Regions from separate parts of the Dietzia maris genome, predicted to be linked through region 1. Evidence: predicted binding sites of a transcription regulator. Region 1 holds the regulator's gene; each other region holds the start of a gene.
The links. The regulator LexA, encoded in region 1, represses DNA repair genes until DNA is damaged. The targets are predictions, from matches to a motif close to CGAACANNTGTTCG.
Positions count from the first base shown of each region.

Region 2: VYL96_RS05085 (HNH endonuclease signature motif containing protein) is a predicted target of LexA. The motif match lies at 2,184-2,197, and genes of this name have one in related genera.
Region 3: VYL96_RS11395 (HNH endonuclease signature motif containing protein) is a predicted target of LexA. The motif match lies at 2,782-2,795, and genes of this name have one in related genera.
Region 4: VYL96_RS00990 (HNH endonuclease signature motif containing protein) is a predicted target of LexA. The motif match lies at 2,181-2,194, and genes of this name have one in related genera.

Region 1 covers NZ_CP143053.1:1,873,923-1,878,967, forward strand. Annotated here, with positions in the region: gene hrpA (ATP-dependent RNA helicase HrpA) at 1-1,505, shown strand, start outside; gene nrdR (transcriptional regulator NrdR) at 1,538-1,993, opposite strand; gene VYL96_RS08620 (hypothetical protein) at 2,105-2,554, opposite strand; gene lexA (transcriptional repressor LexA) at 2,783-3,451, shown strand; gene hflX (GTPase HflX) at 3,524-4,975, opposite strand; gene dapF (diaminopimelate epimerase) at 4,990-5,045, opposite strand, start outside.
Region 2 covers NZ_CP143053.1:1,112,824-1,117,868, reverse strand. Annotated here, with positions in the region: gene VYL96_RS05100 (serine hydrolase domain-containing protein) at 1-958, opposite strand, end outside; tRNA gene VYL96_RS05095 (tRNA-Ala) at 1,054-1,126, opposite strand; gene VYL96_RS05090 (DsbA family protein) at 1,279-2,016, opposite strand; gene VYL96_RS05085 (HNH endonuclease signature motif containing protein) at 2,244-4,178, shown strand; RNA gene ssrA (transfer-messenger RNA) at 4,299-4,672, opposite strand; gene VYL96_RS05075 (DMT family transporter) at 4,755-5,045, opposite strand, start outside.
Region 3 covers NZ_CP143053.1:2,473,880-2,478,924, reverse strand. Annotated here, with positions in the region: gene VYL96_RS11405 (DNA-formamidopyrimidine glycosylase family protein) at 1-90, shown strand, start outside; gene VYL96_RS11400 (SDR family oxidoreductase) at 87-842, shown strand; gene VYL96_RS11395 (HNH endonuclease signature motif containing protein) at 892-2,736, opposite strand; gene pgi (glucose-6-phosphate isomerase) at 3,025-4,683, opposite strand; gene VYL96_RS11385 (DUF5701 family protein) at 4,735-5,045, shown strand, end outside.
Region 4 covers NZ_CP143053.1:214,791-219,835, reverse strand. Annotated here, with positions in the region: gene VYL96_RS00995 (nitrite/sulfite reductase) at 1-187, opposite strand, end outside; gene VYL96_RS00990 (HNH endonuclease signature motif containing protein) at 327-2,135, opposite strand; gene VYL96_RS00985 (hypothetical protein) at 2,512-2,670, shown strand; gene VYL96_RS00980 (patatin-like phospholipase family protein) at 2,766-3,722, opposite strand; gene VYL96_RS00975 (IS630 family transposase) at 3,826-4,968, opposite strand.

The DNA.
Region 1 (5,045 bases):
TCGAGCGGCTCCCCGGCGACATCACCTCCGGCCGTCACCTCGAGTCGTGGTGGAAGAAGCGCGGCCACCGCGATCCGGACTCGATCCGGCTGACCCCCGCCGATATCCGCACCTCGGAGGCCGCCCCCGACGCCGGCGACTTCCCGCCGTTCTGGCAGCAGGGCGACCGCCGATTCGAGTTGCGCTACGAGTTCGATCCGGGCGTCGACGCCGACGGCATCACCGTCCGCATCCCGCTACCCCAGCTGTCCTCGGTGACCACCGCCGGTTTCGAGTGGCTGGTCCCCGGTCTCCGCGAAGAGCTCTACACGGAGATGCTGCGCACCCTTCCCAAGTACCTCCGGCGGCTCTGCTCGCCGCCCGTGGAGTACGCCGCTCTGCTCGCCCGCGACGTCACCCCGCGCTCCGCTCCTCTGCCGGTGGCCCTGGCACAGGCGCTGTCCGCGCGGATCGGGACGACGGTCGACCCGCGGGAGTTCGACCCCACGCAGCTCCCCGATCACCTGCGGGTGCGGTTCGAGGTGGTCGACGGCGAGAAGGTCGTCGCGTCCGGAACGGATTTGGCGGCGCTGCGGACGCGTTTGCAGGACAAGGTGCGCGACACCCTCAACACCCGGCTCGTGCCCGACGACGGGCCGTTCCGCCAGTGGAGTGCCGACACCATCGGAGATCTCGCCCCGTCGGTCACCGGCACGGTGGACGGTGTGGAGGTGACGGTCTACCCCGCCCTGCGCGTCGATGCGGACGGCATCCACCGGGTCGCGTGCGCGACGGAGGAGGAACGCCGGACCAGGCAGGCGTCGGCGGTCCTCACGCTCATCTCGTCTGACCTCGTCTCCGCCTCCTCGATCCTGCGAGGCCGCCCGGTCGAGCAGCGACTGGCCCTGACCCAGTACCCGCACGGGGGCGTCGAGGCACTGGTCTCGGACGCCGCCCTGGCGGCGTGCGGCCGCATCATCGCCCGACGTAAGGGCGTGCCGGTGTTGACGGTGGCGGAGTTCACCGAACTGCGGGACGCCGCCAGGGCGGAGGTGCCGGGGGCCGTGGCATCGGCGATCTCGACGGTCGTGCCCGCCTTGGTGGCGGCGCAGGAGGTGTCCGTGCGTGTGGCTGAGGCCCCGGCCGAGGTCGCCGAGGCGGTGAGACCGTCACTGGAGTTCCTGGTGGGTAAGGGTTTCCTGGCGCGTCATCCGGTCGACGTGCTGCCGCACCTGGAGCGGCACGTGAAGGCGGTCGGTGTCCGACTCGACCTCGCGGAGAAGTCCCCCGCCCGACATCGGGAACTGACAGCCCGGTTGGCGCGGTCGGAGGAGACCGTCGAGGAGGCGTGCGCGGCTCTGCGGCGTCGGCCCGGCGGCGCGCGCGCGACCCGCGAGCTGCGGTGGTTGCTGGCCGAATACAGGGTGGGGTTGTTCGCCCAGTCCCTCGGCACGGCCCGCCCGGTGTCGGCCGAGCGCATCGACAAGGCGGTCGCGAACGCGCTCGCTCCCCGCGCCCGGCGTTGAGCGCCCGGCGGGTCAGACGTTCGCGCGGCGGCTCAGCGGCTCGCGCGGCGGTCTCTGAGTGCGATGATCTCGCGTTCGAAGTCGTCGGCCGAGCTGAACTGCTTGTAGACGGAGGCGAAGCGTAGGTAGCCCACCTCGTCGAGGTCCTGGAGGGGGCCGAGGATCGCGAGACCGATCTCGTGGGCGGGCACCTCGGACGCGCCGCGAGCGCGGACGGTGTCCTCCACCTGCTGGGCGAGGCGCCGCAGGGCGTCCTCATCGATGGACCGGCCTTGGCAGGCGCGGCGAACTCCCCGGACCACCTTGTCGCGACTGAAGGCCTCGGTGACACCGTTGCGTTTGAGGACCGTCAGCAGTGGCGTCTCGAGCGTCGTGAACCGGTGCCCGCACTCCGGGCACTCCCGGCGGCGCCGGATGGCCTGACCCTCGTCGACCGATCGTGAGTCGATCACCCGGGAGTCCTCGTTGTGGCATGTAGGGCAGTACATTCCCGTGTGGCCCTTCGTCGACCGGACTTCACGCCTCCCGGGACGTGGACCACGGGACGCGGGGACGATTGACCACCGTCCCCGACTCATTCTAGGAGGCAGGTGCGCCGGTCACGCGTAGGCGGGCCCGCCGAGGAACGCCACGGCCAGGAGCATGAGTATCCCGAAGGCGATGCCGCAGGCCAAGAGTGCCCAGGCGGGCACGTCATCGACGACACGGGTCGGAGCCGACGACTCGACGCGGCAGGCGCGCACACTGTCGGACGCCACCGGGCGGGCCTGGACGATCCGCCGCGGAGCCGGTGTGCGGGAGGGCGCCGGTGCGAGGGTGGCGACCCGGTCGGCGGAGGCGCCGCGGTTGGGCGAGGCGGAGTCGCGACGGCCCACCGGCCGCGCGCCGGGTCGGGTCCCGGTACGCCCACGGGTCTGACGCTCACCGGACCGGTCGGGATCCCGGCGGACACCGTCCGCGCTCGGTGCGGGAGCGCGGTGTTCTGCCGCGCAGATCTCCGTCCAGCGCGCGGTGGAGTCGGTGTGCGAGTGCATCTCCAGAATGGTCATGTCCACTCCCTGCTCGATACGGTGTGCGAAGCGGATTCGCACAACCGTATGGGTTTCTGTGTACGTCTGTTCGAATCCCGATACGCCTAGAGTTGTATCACGCGACTCCGACAAGGTCACCATTCCGCGACGAAAAACTTCGAACGTGTGTGTGGCGCTCCCCGCTGAGGGGCGATAGGGTGTACACAGATGACGACGTCGAACATCCATTCGCCGAAGGGACCCGAGATGCCGAAGCCCGACTTCGACTCACTGACAGACCGACAGAAGAGCGTGCTACTGCACATCCACGACACGGTCAAGGAGCGCGGCTATCCGCCGAGCATCCGCGAGATCGGGGACGCGGTGGGCCTGCAATCGACGTCGTCGGTAGCGCATCAGCTGCGGACCCTGGAGAAGAAGGGGTTCCTGACCCGGGATCCGCACAAGCCGCGGGCTGTCGACGTCCACGGGGTGCCCGGGCAGAAGGCCCGGGGTCGCCGGTCGCCGACCAGCGAGGTCCGTCGTCCGAGCGGAGCGGTCGAGCCCGTCTACGTCCCGGTCCTCGGCCGGATTGCTGCGGGTGGCCCCATCCTGGCCGAGCAGGCCGTGGAGGAGGTCTTCCCCCTCCCGACCGACCTCGTCGGGTCCGGGGACCTGTTCATGCTCAGGGTGGTCGGTGAGTCGATGATCGACGCGGCGATCTGCGACGGTGACTACGTCGTGGTGCGGCGGCAGAACGTAGCGGACAACGGCGATATCGTCGCCGCGATGATCGACGGTGAGGCGACCGTGAAGACCTTCCGCAAGGACTCCACGGGGGTCTGGCTCCTGCCCCACAACCCGTCCTTCAGTCCCATCCCGGGCGAGCACGCCACAATCCTGGGCAAGGTCGTCACGGTGTTCCGCAAGCTCTGAACCGGCCCTCGACGACGACGCCGCCTGCCCGGGATCGATCGGGTCAGGCGGCGTCGTCGTCGCAGGGGCCGGTCAGGCGGCCCCGTCGCGCGTACTGCTGTCCGAGACGAATTCGCCGAGCTCACCGGCCACCGAGGCGGGCAGCCGCACGACCAGGCGAGTGCCACGGTCGGTGTGCTCCTCCTCGACGACCGCACCCTCGGTGTGGACCCGTGCGACCACGTCACCCCGCGTGTACGGGACCTCTAGAGTCATCTCCATGTCACCGGAGGCCACGATCTGCATGATCCGTTCGAGCAGCTCGTCGACACCCTGCCCCGTGGCCGCCGAGACGAATACCGCGTCCGGCAGGGCGTGGTGCAGCTCGGTGAGCACCACCGGGTCGGCCGCGTCGATCTTGTTGATGACCACCAACTCGCGGGGGCGCTCGGCGTTCTGCTCCTCCACCACCTCGTTGATCACCTTGCGGACCGCCTCGATCTGACGAAGGGGGAACGCGTCCGAACCGTCCACGACGTGGAGTAGCAGCTCGGAGTCGACCACCTCCTCCAGCGTGGACCGGAACGCCTCGACCAACTGCGTGGGCAGATGCCGGACGAAGCCGACCGTGTCGGTGAACACGACCGATCGCCCGTCGGGGAGGTCGGCGCGGCGGGTGGTGGGATCGAGGGTGGCGAACAGCGCGTTCTGTACGAGGACGCCGGCGCCGGTGATCCGGTTCAGCAGGCTCGACTTGCCGGCGTTGGTGTATCCGGCGATAGCGATCGACGGAACGGGCGTGGCACGCCTGCGGTAGCGCTTGGTGTCGCGGGACTGCTTCATGCCCTTGATCTCGCGACGCAGCTTCGCCATCCGCTCGCGGATGCGGCGCCTGTCCGTCTCGATCTTCGTCTCACCGGGGCCACGGAGGCCGACGCCACCGTTGCTGCCGGCCCGGCCACCCGCCTGGCGGGAGAGCGACTCACCCCACCCGCGGAGACGAGGGAGCATGTATTCCATCTGCGCCAGGGAGACCTGCGCCTTGCCCTCGCGACTGGTCGCGTGCTGGGCGAAGATGTCGAGGATCAGCGCCGTCCGGTCGATGACCTTGACGTTGACCGCCTTCTCCAGCGCCAGGAGCTGACCCGGGGTGAGCTCACCGTCGCAGATGACGGTGTCGGCACCCGTCGCGGCGATGACGTCCTTGAGAACGCTCACCTTTCCCGAGCCGATAAAGGTCGCCGCGTCCGGCTTGTCGCGGCGCTGGATGAGAGCGTCGCAGACCTCGGAGCCCGCCGTCTCGGCGAGCTGGGCGAGCTCCGCCATCGCGGCGTCCGCCTGGGCTGCGGACCCCTCGGTCCACACGCCGACCAGTACGACCCGCTCCAGTCGGAGCTGGCGGTACTCGGCGTCGTTGACGTCCTGGAGTTCGGTTGACAGACCCGCCACCCGGCGCAGCGAGGATCTCTCCTCGAGCTGCAGTTCGCCGATGGATGGATCGAGGTCGCGTGTCGGCCGCTCAACGGCCGTGTGATCAATAGTCATTCCCCAGCATCATCTCACATCGGGGCCGCGTGTGTCGCGTATGCGGGCGTGTGATACGCACCGCCGTGGA
Region 2 (5,045 bases), 760 kb from region 1:
CCACCGTCCCGTCGGGGCGGACCTCGACCTGGAACCCGTAACCACATCCGGGCTCCAGGAACCCCTCGGCGGAGGCCCGCTGGCGCTCGGTGAGGTGGTCGGAGGTCATCAACCGCGCGCTCTCCGCGCCGATGAGCGGACCGCCGTCGACGAGTACGTCCAGGATCGCCAGGTAGTCGTGCACCGTCCCGGCGAGCCCGCAGGCGAGGGAGTCGAACACCGGCCGGGCCGTGAGCCTGGCCGAGGTGTTCACCGGCGCCACCCGGCCGTCGGGCCCGAGTCCGTACGTGACGACCAGTCGGTCCGGATCGGCCGTGAACCCGGTGTCGGTCAGACCGAGGGGCCCGGTGACGTGTTCGGCGACCAGCTCCCCCACCGACGCGCCTGTGGCGCGGGCGAGAAGGACTCCGAGGATGTCACTGCACGTGTGGTACCACCACCCGCCGCCCGGCTGTCCGGCGAACGGGAGCTCGGCGAGCCTGCGCAGGTACTCCCCCGGCGGGACGGCCGGTGCGTACGGGCCGGGCGCGACCCCTCTGACGGCCATGGCCTCGCCCAGGTCGGGGTTGCGTACCGGCCACCCGACGCCGGCGGTCATCGTGAGCAGGTCCCGGACCGTGACAGGTCTTTCAGCCGGTACCGTCCGGTCCAGCAGCCCGTCGGGTTCGGCCAGCACCCGCGGCCGTGCGAGCTCGGGCAGCTGCGCGTCCACCGGATCGTCGAGGGCGATCACGCCACGCTCCACCAGCCGCATCGTGAGGATGCCCGCGATCGGTTTGGTGTTGGAGGACAGCGGGAACACCGCATCCTCGCGCATTGGGGACCCGCCCATGGACCGCGTACCGCCCGCGGCGAGACGTGTGTGTCCGTCCTGCCGGACGCCGCAGACGTACCCGATCAGTCGGCCGGCGTCGACGAGCTCGTCGAGCACGGCGGCGATCTCCCGCGGCTCCGCCATGTACCGACCCTACGTCCGCACGAACCGCCGCGGAAGACGGCGAAATGACGAGATCCCGGGCGGTCGTCTCCGACCTCCCGGGATCTCGTCCTCGGTGGAGCTAAGGGGACTCGAACCCCTGACCCCCACACTGCCAGTGTGGTGCGCTACCAGCTGCGCCATAGCCCCGTATCCATTTCTCTGCCGTTCCCCTCTCGGTGACCGGCCCGACTTAAGTTACACCACCACGGTCCGGCCTTCCAAATCGGCCCCAGCCCCGCCGGAAAAGGCGAGGCCGGGCACGAAAACGGTGGGCGCGTGGCCCGCGAGACCGCAGAGGATCAGGCGACGATCTCCTGCAGCCAGGCGGCGTTCGCGAGGTCCACGACCTCACCTTCGAACGCGACGGTCGGGGTCGACACGCGATCGGTGATCTCCCGGATGGTCTGCTGGGCGTTGTCCGCACTGTCGGAGGCCTTGTCCATGCCGCCGTTAGTCTCCACGTTGCCGATGCACTCGACCGTGTCCGGGTTCGCACCGGCCTCCTCGGCGATCCCGGCGAGTTCCTGCGCCGAGAGGTCGCCGCCACCCTCGGCGGGCTGCTGGGCGAAGAAGGCGTTCTTGACGTCGAAGAACACGGGCAGGGAGTCCTTCGCCGCGACGCACTGGACGGCCGCCAGGGCGCGCGTGGAGTACTCGCCCGACCCCGACTGGCCGTTGAGGAAGTTGAGGGTGTGGAACTCGACCCGCAGATCCCCGGCCTCGACGGCCTCGGAGATGGACTCGCCGTACTGCGCCTCGAAAGAGCCGCAGGCGGGGCACATGTAGTCCTCCCAGACCTGGATGGTCGGGGCGTCCTGCTGCCCCACGATCACCACGCCGGTGTCCGTGATCTCGATCTGCTCGTCGGCGGTCTCACCGAACGTGATGGGGTTGGCCTCGCCGCCCCTCTGGGCCATCCAGACCACTCCACCGAGGACTACCACCGCGACCGCGATGAGCGCGACGACGGTGATGATCATCCCGTTGTTGGACTTGGTCTGCAGCACTTTGGTGCTCTTGTTGGGCTTGGCGTTCACGTGTCCGCGGGCCTTTCTCTACTGGGAGACCGTCGACCCCTTCCGGGTGACCGGCACTAGGGAAAGGGTACCGAAGCCTTGGTCACCGACCCCCTGGGTGCACGTGCGCCGGCACCGTCAGCGATACAGACGAAGCTCTTGTGGTGTCGAACACGTGGACGTAGACTAGAACACGTATTCGAGACAAGTCGCGGCGCGGCCGCACGGTCGATCACGGGGGGTGGGGCATGGACGGCGATCCCGAGCGCGCGGCCGGTGGCCCCACTGGCGCGTCCGGTGCTGCCGGCTCGTCCGGCCGTGCCGGCTCGTCCGGCCGTGCCGGCTCGTCCGGTGACGGCGCCGCCGCGGCGATGACGGGCCTGACGGCGGCGGCGCGGGCCGGGTGGGCGGCCGAGAATCGCGCGGCGGCGCAGCGTCTGGTGGCCTGTTACGCGCTGCTGCAGGAGTGTTGGCGCGAGTACGGCCACGGTATCGACGGCAGCCACGAGGCCCGCCCCGGCCACGCGGTGGTCGACGGCCTCGTCGCCGCCGCCGGCTACGTGGTGGCGGCGATGTCCATCTCCGCCAGACGCGCGGAGAAGATGCTGTCCTTCTCCTGGGAACTACACACCCGCTACCCGGCGATCCTCGAAGCCATGGCCGCCGGACTGATGGAACAACGCGTCGCCGAACTGCTCGCCCGGCAGATGGCCACCGTCCGCGGCGACGTGCTGGAGCAGGTCCAACGCCAGGTCGTCGACGACTACCTCAACGGCATCGCCGCCGGCATCCGACTGGGCGACAAGGCCCTACGCGATGAGATCGACGCCGTCATCGGCCGCCACGACCCCGACGCCATCCGGCTACGCAAAGAAGACGCCAGCCGCACCCGCGGCGTACGCATCGGCAAAGGCGTCGACGGCATGTCCAGCGTCTCCGCCCTGCTGGCCACCGAGGAAGCCGCCGTGTTGGCCGAGGCCCTCGACCAGCGGGTCGCCGAACACCAGGCCGCCGACGCCGACACCACCGCCGCGGCTGCCGGCCGGGCCGCCGACCCCGACACCGACCCGGACGAGCCGGCCGAGCCGGAGCCGAACTACTCCACAGCCGAACGCCGCGCCGACGCCCTGATGTCCCTGATCTGCGGCGACACCCCCAATCGCCCCGACGCTGCCAACGCTTCCGATGACGCCGCGAGCACAGACGATGCCGCCGACGGCGCCGTGGGCGCGCCCGCCGGCGCCGGCGGCGGTCCGGCTCCGGTGTTGCGGCCGAAGGTCACCGTCATCGCCACCGGCGACAACGGCCGCGACGAACACGGCGCGCGGGTGGAGTTCACCCGCACCGGCGAAGCCGCCCTGCAGACCCTGCTGGAAATGCTCGCCACCTCGGATGGGGCCACCTTCGAGCAGGTCGATCCCCGCCTCGGCGCCGCCGACGACACCGACGCCGCCCTGAGATACCGGCCCGGTGCCCAGTTGGCGCGCCGTGTCCGGCTCCGCGACGGCACCTGCCGCCACCCCGGGTGCACGATCCCGGCCGACGACTGCGACCTGGATCATGTGGTGCCGTTCAACCACGCCGACCCCGCCGCCGGCGGCCAGACCATCGAGGCGAACCTGGTGGCCCAATGCCGGCGCCACCACCGGTTCAAAACCTTCTCCGACTGGACCTACAAGCTCCAACCCGACGGCACCCTGATCGTGACCACCCCCGACGGCACCGTCATGCTCACCCGCCCCGACGGCCCGCTGGCCCACTACCGGCGCGAACAACAACGCGACGAAGCCGATGCCTGGGCACGCCAGCAACGCCGCAACCCCAGCCCCGTCTACGGGGCCGGGGTCCTAGACGAGGCCACCTACTTCGCCCGCCGCGCCCAACGCCTGGCCCGCGAACGCGCCCGCACCGCCGCCCGCAACACCGCCGAAGCCACCGACACCGCACCGACCGCGCCGCCACCCGACACCGGCGCCGAGGCAGCCGAGACCGCCCCAGACCCGAACGCGGGTCCGGACTCGAACACGGCCCCGGGCCCGGCCCCGCGTGAGCGTATGACCCCCGCCGCGGCCAGCCGCTGGTGGCAACGCAACAAACCCACCGACAGCACCCTCGAAAAAGCCATCCTCCACGCCCTCCACGAGCACCTCGACGAACTCCTCCAACCACCACCACCCTTCTGAGGCGGGAGGGAGTCAGCGCCGGCGGTCGGCGCGCGAACGGACTCTGCATCGATCGTTCCGAGCAACACCCTGAAATGCACTGAACCCCCGGTCGTCGAGACGACCGGGGGTTCAGTCCGATTGTGGAGCTGCCGGGAATTGAACCCGGGTCCTCCGCAGCATCGGCAGGGCTTCTCCGTGCGCAGTCCGCGTTGGCCTCTACTCGGATCTCGCCCTCATGCGGACGTGTTGGCGATGACGATCCCAGTCACTGTGAGTTGTCCCGACCCACCCCGTGACCGGGTGAGCCGGTGATCCCTCTAGATGATGCCGGGTTCCGGGGCGAGAGCGACCCCGGGCCGACAGACTACGGGCTCGCTATCAGGCAGCGAGGGCGTAGTCGCGCTGATTGGTATCGGCGCGTAATTGGTTGCCACGACGCTTACGGTGGTCTCTGGCCTGCACCGGCACGCTTCCCCTGCGTCAGCTCACGTAGTCGAAACCACATCAGCCCCTCAGGAGCCGCCGACTTCCGCCGACGGACCTCCAACCATACCCCGGGGGACCGTCGATTACCAGGGTAACGTCCGTCTCCGGTCAGCCAAGCGTGAGGAGGACGATCGCGACGCCGGCCAGGCCCAGCCCAGCCAATTGGACCGCGCGCATCCGCTCGCCCCCATGCGTGACCGCCAGCGCGACGGTGAAGGCGGGGTACAGGGCGGCGATAACGCTGACGAGGGAGAGCATCCCTGCCTGGGAGGCGAAGTAGAACGCACCATTCGCGATCGCGTCGAACACGGCGATCACCACCCCGATCGCGATGAGCCGGCGCGGGAAGCGGAACGACTCACGCGCGGCCACGGCAGCGGCGAGCAACATCACCGTCGC
Region 3 (5,045 bases), 600 kb from region 1:
GATTCGCTCGATCGCATCGCGTACCGTTGCCCGTCCTGCCAGCCGCGACGTGCCACACTGGGCGCATCGCCAACGGAGGAGAACTCGTGACCGACCGCAAGACGATCCTGATCACCGGCGCCAGTTCCGGACTCGGCGAGGGTATGGCCCGCCGCTGGGCGGCGCAGGGGAAGAACCTGGCACTGTGCGCGCGGCGTCTCGACCGCCTCGAGGAGCTGCGCGCCGAGTTGGTGGCCGCCAAGCCGTCGATCACCGTCGCCGTCCGCGAGCTCGACGTGGCCGACGCGGATGCGGTGGAGCGGGTCTTCGGCGAGCTGGACGCCGAGCTCGGCGGGATCGACCGGTTCGTGCTCAATGCCGGGCTGGGCAAGGGAGCTTCGATCGGCACGGGCAAGGCGCACGCCAATCGCGAGACCGCGATGGTGAACGTGATCGGCACTCTCAACCAGGCCGAGGCGGCGACTGAGCTGCTGCTCGCCCGCGGTGAGGGACACTTGGTGTTCATCTCGTCGGTGAGCTCGCTGCGGGGGATGCCCAAGGCGCAGAACACGTACGGCGCCACCAAGGCGTTCGTCTCGGCCCTGGCGCAGGGGATGTACGCCGAGCTCGACAGCGCCGGCAGCCGCATCAAGGTGACGGACATCCTGCCCGGTTACATCCGGACGGACATCAACCGATCGGTGAAGACGGCGCTGATGACGGAGTTCGACGAAGGCGTCGATGCGCTGGTCAAGACGATCGATGCGGAGCCTGTCCGCGCGCTCGTCCCGGCCAAGCCGTGGAAGGCGATCGGCCCGCTGCTCACGCTGCTTCCGGAGAAGGTCAGCCGTCGCTTCGTCTGAGGTCGCCAGGTCGCCGCGGCATCACCTCGGGCTCGCACTTCCTCCCGCCTCAGAAGGGTGGTGGTGGTTGGAGGAGTTCGTCGAGGTGCTCGTGGAGGGCGTGGAGGATGGCTTTTTCCAGGGCGCTGTCGGTGGGTTTGTTGCGTTGCCACCAGCGACTTGCCTCGGCTGGGGTCACCCTCCCGCGCGGGGCCGGGGCCGGGCTCGAGTCCGGGGTGGTGGGGTCGGGTGCGGGCGCGCTGCCGGTGGGCGTATCCGCGGCCTCAGGTGGCGGCGTGGTCGACTCGGCTGCGTTGCGGGCGGCGGTGCGGGCGCGTTCGCGGGCCAGGCGTTGGGCGCGGCGGGCGAAGTAGGTCGCCTCGTCCAGGACCCCGGCCCCGTAGACGGGGCTGGGGTTGCGGCGTTGCTGACGGCCCCAGGCCTCGGCCTCGTCGCGTTGGTGCTCGCGCCGATGCTGGGCCAGCGGCCCGTCGGGGCGGGTGAGCATGACGGTGCCGTCGGGGGTGGTCACGATCAGGGTGCCGTCGGGTTGGAGCTGGTAGGTCCAGTCGGAGAAGGTTTTGAACCGGTGATGGCGCCGGCACTGGGCCACCAGATTCGCCTCCACCGTCTGGCCGCCGGCGGCGGGGTCGGCATGATTGAACGGCACCACATGATCCAGATCACAGTCATCGGCGGGGATCGCGCACCCGGGGTGGCGGCAGGTGCCGTCGCGGAGCCGGACCCGGCGCGCCAACTCGGCGCTCGGCCGGTATCTCAGGGCCGCGCTCGCCTCGTCGGCGGCGCCGATGCGGGGATCGACCTGCTCGAAGGTGGCCCCATCCGAGGTGGCGAGCATCTCCATCAGGGTCTGCAGGGCCGCCTCGCCGGTGCGGGTGAACTCCACCCGCGCCCCGTGTTCGTCGCGGCCGTTGTCTCCGGTGGCGATGACGGTGACCTTCGGCCGCAACACCGGCGCCTGACCGGTGCCGCCGGTGGCGGGCGCGCTCGCGCCGCCGTCAGCGCCGTCGGTGGTGGTGTCGGGGTGGGTGGGGGTGTCGCCGCAGATCAGGGACATCAGGGCGTCGGCGCGGCGTTCTGCCTTGGAGTAGTTCGGCTCCGGCTCAGGCCCGTCCGGGGCGGCGGCCGTGTCGTCGTCGGCGGCCTGGTGTTCGGCGACGCGTTGGTCGAGGGCTTCGGCCAACACGGCGGCTTCCTCGGTGGCCAGCAGGGCGGAGACGCTGGACATGCCGTCGACGCCCTTGCCGATGCGCACCCCGCGGGTGCGGCTGGCGTCTTCTTTGCGCAGCCGGATGGCGTCGGGGTCGTGGCGGCCGATGACGGCGTCGACCTCATCGCGCAGGGCCTTGTCGCCCAGGCGGATACCGGCGGCGACACCGTTGAGGTAGTCCTCGACGACCTGGCGCTGGACCTGCTCCAACACGTCCCCGCGGACGGTGGCCATCTGCCGGGCCAGCAGTTCGGCGACGCGTTGTTCCATCAGTCCGGCGGCCATGGCCTCGAGGATGGCCGGGTAGCGGGTGTGCAGTTCCCAGGAGAAGGACAGCATCTTCTCCGCGCGCCTGGCGGAGATGGACATCGCCGCCACCACATAGCCGGCCGCGGCGACGAGCCCGTCGACGACGGCGTGGCCGGGGCGGGCCTCGTGGCTGCCGTCGATACCGTGGCCGTACTCGCGCCAGCATTCCTGCAGCAGCGCGTAGCAGGCGACCAGGCGCTGCGCGGCCGCGCGGTTCTCCGCCGCCCACCCGGCCCGCGCCGCCGCCGTCAACCCCGTCAACGCCGCCGGGCCGGACGAGCCGGCAGGGTCGGATGAGCCTGCAGAGCCGGACGAATCGGCAGGGCCGGCAGGGGACGCGGGGCTGCCGGCCGTGCGCTCGGAATCGCCGTCCATGCCCCACCCCCTGTGGTCGACTGTGCGGCCGCACCGCGGCCGTCTCGAATACATGTTCTATCCTACGTCCACGTGTTCGACACCACAAGGGGTACGTGTCAGTCGAAGGCGGCGACAGTGCGTCGGGAGATTCTGGGCGGTGACGAGGGCCGACGGCCAACAGGGGAGAGGGTTCGCGGACTCGCGGCGCGGCGCGGGACACGCCGGTGCGAGCCGGGGTCGCCCGGGGTGAAGAGCTGGGCGGTGGTGGCGCCGGCCGGGCCCACGTCAGCGCCGGCCGAGCCGCCGTCAGCGCCGCCCGCGGGCCTCTCGGTAGATCTCGACGAGTGAGTCCGTGGAGGAGTCGAAGCCCGGCTCGGGGTGGGTCTCGGCGGTGAGGGCGGAGAGCAGCTCACCGGCCTGCGCCTTGCCCAGCTCCACGCCCCACTGGTCGAACGCGTTGATGCCCAGGATCGCCGCCTGGGTGAACACGACGTGCTCGTACAGCGCGATGAGCTGGCCCACGACGCTCGGGGACAGGGACGGCGCGAGGATCGTGGTCGAGGGCCGGTTGCCGGGCATGACCTTGTGCGGGGCGAGGGCGGGATCGACGCCGTCGGCGAGAACCTCCTCCTCGGTCTTGCCGAAGGCCAGCACCCGCGACTGGGCGAAGAGGTTCGCCATGAGCATGTCGTGCATCGAGACGGGTCCCGCCGCGCCGGGGACGTCGGCGTCGAGGTCCGCGGCCGGCCGCGCCACGCCGATGAAGTCGACGGGCACGAGCTGGGTGCCCTGGTGGAGCAGCTGGAAGAAGGCGTGCTGACCGTTCGTGCCGGGCTCGCCCCAGTAGACCTCGCCCGTCGGGTAGGTGACGTCCGAACCGTCGAGGCGCACGGACTTGCCGAGGGACTCCATGGTGAGCTGCTGCAGATAGGCGGGGAACCGGTGGAGATCCTGAGCGTAGGGGATGACGGCCTTGGACTGCGCGCCGAGGAAGCACGTGTACCAGATCCCCAGCAGGGCCATGAGGACGGGCGCGTTGTGCTCGGGCGCCTCGGTGGCGAAATGCAGATCCATGGTGTGGAAACCCTCGAGCATCTCGATGAACGCCGGCGGGCCCGCCGTGATCATCACCGACAGCCCGATCGCGGAGGACACCGAGTAGCGGCCGCCGACCCAGTCCCAGAAACCGAACATGTTGTCCGGGGCGATGCCGAAGTCGGCGACCTTGTCCGCGGCGGTCGAGACGGCGACGAAGTGAGAGGCGATCGCGTCCTCCGACCCCAGGGCCTCGATGAAGTGCCGCCGCGCCGCATGCGCGTTGGCCATGGTCTCCTGCGTCGTGAACGTCTTGGAGGCGACCACGACCAGCGTGGTGGCCGGGTCGATCTCGGCGAGGGTGGCGGTGAGGTCCGCGGGGTCGACGTTCGAGACGTAGCGCGCGCGGATCCCGGCGGTCTGGAGATCGCGTAGCGCGGCGTCCACCATCACCGGGCCGAGGTCCGAGCCGCCGATGCCGATGTTGACCACCGTGTCGATCCGCTCGCCCGTGTACCCGGTCCACTCGCCCGAGCGGACGCGGTCGGCGAGATCGGTCATGCGCGCCAGGACCGCGTGGACGTCGGCCACCACGTCGGAGCCGTCGACGACGAGCTCGGCATCGGCCGGGAGCCTGAGCGCCGTGTGGAGGACGGACCGGTCCTCGGTCGTGTTGATGCGGTCGCCCCGGAACATTGCCGCTCGCTGCGCCGGAAGCCTGGCGGCGTGGGCCAGTTCGGTGAGGGCGTGCAGGATCTCGTCGGTGACCAGGTGCTTGGACAGGTCCACGTGCAGGTCGCCCGCCGTGACCGACATCCGGCGACCGCGTTCGGGATCGGCGTCGAACAGTTCGCGCAACGTCACCTCGCCGATCGAGGGGACCAGACCCTCGACCGCTGCCCACTGCTCCGTCGTGCTGATGTCGGTCATGGCTGCGAGATTAGCCGGGAATACGAACGCGCTGCCCACTGTTCAGGGGATGTGACCCCCGTAACTCCAGCCGATTCTGCACCGGCCTTCCCCATCGCCTCCTCTGTTACCGCGCAGGCCGAGCGCCTCGTCGCACTCCGCGTGCCGGAGTTCGCCGGGATCGGTGCCGATCAGCTGCGGGACCACGCCCGCGCGTTGGCCGCCGGACCCGGTGACGGGCGGATCGGTGGCGGAGCCGTGCTGGCCGTCCACCCCTCACTCCTGTCGGCCGCGCGACTGGCGGCACTCATGCGCCGCGACGGGAGGGCGGGCTTCGTCGTCGTCGACATGACCGACCTCGCCGACTTCACACCCACCGACGA
Region 4 (5,045 bases), 1.7 Mb from region 1:
GGATCGAGTCGAAGCCCTCCCTGGAGTATGTGTCCAGGATGCGCTGGCGCACGTTGAGGGCGTCGTCCTCGAGCTTGAACTGCTCGTTGTGGTTAAGCGTGAGCTTGCCGTCGATCTTCCACTGCCCCTGTGGCTTGGCCGCGCGCGCGGGACGAGCGGTACGGGGGGCGGCTGCAGTATCGGTCATGGCGGCGAGAATAGTCAGAACAGACTGGTCTGTCTAACAAGGGTCACCTAACCGATTCCAACCGGATCGAACGCCCTCACCACCCGAAGTCTCCCCGTCCTCGCTGCGCCCGGGCCTGCGCCGCCCGAGAAGATCGCTCTCAGAACGGTGGTGGTGGTTGGAGGAGTTCGTCGAGGTGTTCGTGCAGGGCGTGGAGGATGGCTGTTTCCAGGGTACTGTCGGTGGGTTGGTTGCGTTCCCACCAGCGGCTGGCCTCGGCGGGGGTCATGCGCTCACGCGCGGCCGGGGCCGGGGCCGGGGCCGGGGCGGGCGTGCTGTCGGCGGTCTCGGCGGGCGTGTCCGTGGTGTCGGGTGGCGGCGAGGTAGCGGCGTCGGTGGCGTTGCGGGCGGCGGTGCGGGCGCGTTCGCGGGCCAGGCGTTGGGCGCGGCGGGCGAAGTAGGTCGCCTCGTCCAGGACCCCGGCCCCGTAGACGGGGCTGGGGTTGCGGCGTTGCTGACGCGCCCAGGCATCGGCCTCGTCGCGTTGTTGTTCGCGTCGGTACTGGGCCAGCGGCCCGTCGGGGCGGGTGAGCATGACGGTGCCGTCGGGGGCGGTCACGATCAGCGTGCCGTCGGGCTGGAGCTTGTAGGTCCAGTCGCAGAACGTTTTGAACCGGTGATGGCGCCGGCACTGACTGACCAGATTCGCCTCCACCGTCAGGCCGCCGGCGACGGGGTCGGCGTGATTGAACGGCACCACATGATCCAGGTCGCAGTCATCGGCCGGGATCGCGCACCCGGGGTGGCGGCAGGTGCCGTCGCGGAGCCGGACCCGCCGCGCCAACTCGGCACTCGGCCGGTATCTCAGGGCCGCGTTCGCCTCGTCGGCGGCGCCGATGCGGGGGTCGACCTGCTCGAAGGAGGCGCCATCGGAGGTGGCGAGCATCTCCATCAGGGTCTGCAGGGCCGCTTCGCCGGTGCGGGTGAACTCCACCCGCGCGCCGTGTTCGTCGCGGCCGTTATCGCCGGTGGCGATAACGGTGACCTTCGGCCGCAACACCGGCGCCTGACCCTGCTCCCGGCCACCGTTGCCGCTGGCGCCGGTGGAGGCGCTCGAGCCGCCGTCCGCGCCGCTGGCGTCGTCGGTGGTGGTGTCGGTGTGGGTGGGGGTGTCGCCGCAGATCAGGGACATCAGTGCGTCGGCGCGACGTTCGGCCGCGGAGTACTGCGGCTCCGGCTCGCCCGGGGCATCCGGGTCGGCCGCGGCGGCTGCGCCAGTGTCGGCGGCCTGGTGTTCGGCGACCCGCTGGTCGAGGGCCTCGGCCAGGACGGCGGCTTCCTCGGTGGCCAGCAGGGCGGAGACGGTGGACATGCCGTCGACGCCTTTGTTGAATCGCACGCCGCGGGTGCGGCTGGCGTCATCTTTGCGTAGGCGGATGGCGTCGGGGTCGTGGCGGCCGATGACGGCGTCGATGTCATCGCGCAGGGCCTTGTCGCCCAGGCGGATACCGGCGGCGACACCGTTGAGGTAGTCCTCGACAACCTGGCGTTGGACCCGCTCGAGGACATCCCCGCGGACGGTGGCCATCTGCCGGGCCAGCAGTTCGGCGACGCGCTGCTCCATCAGGCCGGCGGCCATGGCTTCCAGGATCGCCGGGTAGCGGGTGTGTAGTTCCCAGGAGAAGGACAGCATCTTCTCCGCGCGCCTGGCCGAGATGGACATCGCCGCCACCACATACCCGGCCGCGGCGACGAGCCCGTCCACAACAGCGTGGCCGGGACGGGCCTCGTGACTGCCGTCGATACCGTGCCCGTACTCACGCCAACACTCCTGCAGCAGCGCGTAACAAGCGACCAGACGCTGCGCGGCCGCGCGGTTCTCGGCGGCCCAGCCTTCGCGCGCCGCCGTCGTCAGGCCTGCCAACGCGGCAGCGGGGTTACCGGTCGTGCGACCGGGATCGCCGTCCATGCCCCACCCCCGTGGTCCGCCGTGCGGCCGCGCCGCGACCTGTCTCGAATACGTGTTCTAGTCTACGCATGCGTGTTCGACACCACAAGGGCTTCGTCCGAATTGCCGGGAACTGCGTCGCGTAGCGCGATCGATCCGAGAAGTCCCCTGTCGCTCATTCGCGGAGTACCCGGTCGCCGGAATTGAGCGAAAGTTACTTAGCGAGGCCATTTCTTCACGAACCGATCATTTAGCAGGTCGACAGTTCGCAAATTCCTTAGCTGGCGACCAAGCCGGGGAATATGTGACTTTCGCGGTGGCACGGCACTCAGGGCGGTCGTAACTTCTGGTGGTGTAGCCCACAGACAGTGGGCACGTCACGTCGAAAGGGCACGACATGGGCGAGATTTCTGACTTCTGGTTCGACCTCTCCGAAGGGTCCGCTGACCTCCTCCCCGCGGGTGGCGTCGGCTCGGCCGCAATCGACGGCCTGCTCCGCCTTCCCTCGTACATCCTCTTCACGCTCGGTGGCGGCGCGGAGATCTTCGGCTCCTGAGTCACACCCCTTCCCGCTTCGCCGCGATCGTGCCCTGAACACGACCGCGGCGTCGCGCATTTCCGGGCCTCTCCGGAGCGGCGGGACAGGTCTTCTCAGAGTCCGCAGAACTCCAGCCAGCTGTCGACCTCACGGCGGGCCTGCTCGCGTCCCGAGACGTACGCCTCCGCGAGCCGGTCGACCCGGCGCTCGTAGCTCCTGATCGTCACCCGCTCCGGTCGGAAGACCAGCGCGTCGCCCGACTTCTCCAGCTCCTCGATCTCGTCGAGCGTCTCGTTGTACAGCGCCCAGCGATGCAGCAGCGCCTCCCCCACCGCCGGGAAGCGGCGGAAATACGAGCGATAGAACGGCGTCAGTCGACGGGGCGGGATCTTCCGGTACCCCTCCGGCTGAGTGAGCACGATGAGGAACTTCTCGAACCCCGCCTCGCGCGCCGCCGACAACGGGATCCCACCGTCATGGCCCAGAGCCCCGTCGACGTAGTACTCGCCGTCGATGAGCACCGGCGGCATCCACACCGGCATGGTCGACGACGACCGCACCATCCGCATCAGGTCGGCCATCGACTCGACGTCGTCCTCGGTCCAGAAGACCGTCTCGCCATCCGAGCACCGGAATGTCCCGATCCGCGCAGCGGTACCACTCGCCTCGAACGTCTCGAAGTCATACGGCAGCACCTGATCCGGCAGGCCGGCCTGCTCGTAGATGTACTCCGCGTTGAACAACCCCTTGCCACGCGCGAAGCTGCGCCAGTCCCCGAAGTTCGGGTCCGCGGCCATCTCCACGAAACTCTTCCGGGCGCGCACCGCGTCACGGGAGACGTAGTTGGCCAGATGAGACGACCCCGCCGAGATCCCGGCGGCAAGACCGGTGTGGATCCCTGCCTCGATCAGGGTCTCGACCACGCCCGCCGTGTGGACCGCTCGCATACCCCCGCCCTCGAAGAGCAGGGCGACATCCGGGGCGGTCGGCTCCAGCGTCTCCGGTCGCGCCCCGGTCGGTTTCCCACCCCGCCCGCCGGCGCGCGTCTGTCTCGGTCCCGCATCAGTCACTCCCCCAGAGTAGGAGGTCCGGGTACGGGGGTCCGGCGGTGGAGGTTCAGTGGCGCAGCCGCCTCCCCGTTACTAGTGGGCATCTCCGTTAGTTCGTCGGGGGTCATGCTGCGCGGAGGGTGCCGTCGTTGTTGAGGCGGTCGAGGTGGCGGTTGAGGTCGTCGCGGGTGTACTTCCAGCCGAACGGTTCGGCGCTTCGGTTGTAGCGATCCTGGAACGCGAGGATGCGTGCGGCGAGATCGTCGAGGTCTGCGAAGTCGCCGGTGGCGATGGCTTTGCGCTGCAGGATCGAGAAGTAGATTTCGACCTGGTTGAGCCACGAGGCGTGCACCGGAAGGTGCACCAGGACCGCGTTGGGAAACGCATGACGCATCCGGTCTTTCGAGGCCTGACCTGCGTGGGATGAGCCGTTGTCGACGACCCAGAACACTCGCTTCGCGGATGCGTATGGCTCTTGGGTCATCACCTGCTCGACCAGTTCGGTGAACGGGGCGATCCCTGTCTTGGGTGCGGTCATCCCCATCACGCGGGCCTGGTGGACGTCGTAGGCGGCGAAGTAGGCCAACGTCCCACCGCGGCGGTACTCGAACTCCACGCGCCGCGGCTGACCGGGCCCGGAGGGAGTCTCGGCGTGACGGCGTTTGAGGGCTTGGAGCTGTGATTTTTCGTCCGCACTGATGACGTACTCATCGTCGCCGAGAGCAACGCCGTTCCATCGGCGGTGGTACAGGTCCAGCACCCGGGCGGCCTTGGCGGCGAAGTCCGGGTCGCGGGGGAAGATCCACGATCGGTGCTGCCACGGCTTGATCGCATCTGCGGCCAGCCAGCGCCCGATCGTCGACGGCGCCACGGGGCGCACCAGCCCTGTGGCCACGGCGTGGGCTCTCAACTCGGCGGCCGACCATCGGGTCAGCGGCAGACCGTGGTCAGCCGGACGCGTACACGCCAGCGCTTTGACCTGGGCGACCTCGACGGGGGTGAACACTCGCGGTCGTCCCGAGCGGGGCCGATCTTTGAGCCCCTCAAGGCGCTCGAGACAGAAGCGATGCCGCCACTGGCGCACCGTGTCCTGACATACCCCGACCTCACGAGCGATCGCAGCGTTGGCGTCACCGTCGGCGGCGGCGAGGACGATCCGGGCTCGCAGTACGTCACGGTGAGCACAGCGGGCAGCGTGCGCGCGGCGGGTCAACGCGTCGCGTTCCTTGGCGGTGAGGACGACGATATCGGCGCTGGTGGGAGGCATATCCATTTCTGACCCATCCAGCGGCGCCCGCCGAGCCGCCACGCCGGAACACCCCGAAAGCCGAGGGCGAAAACTGG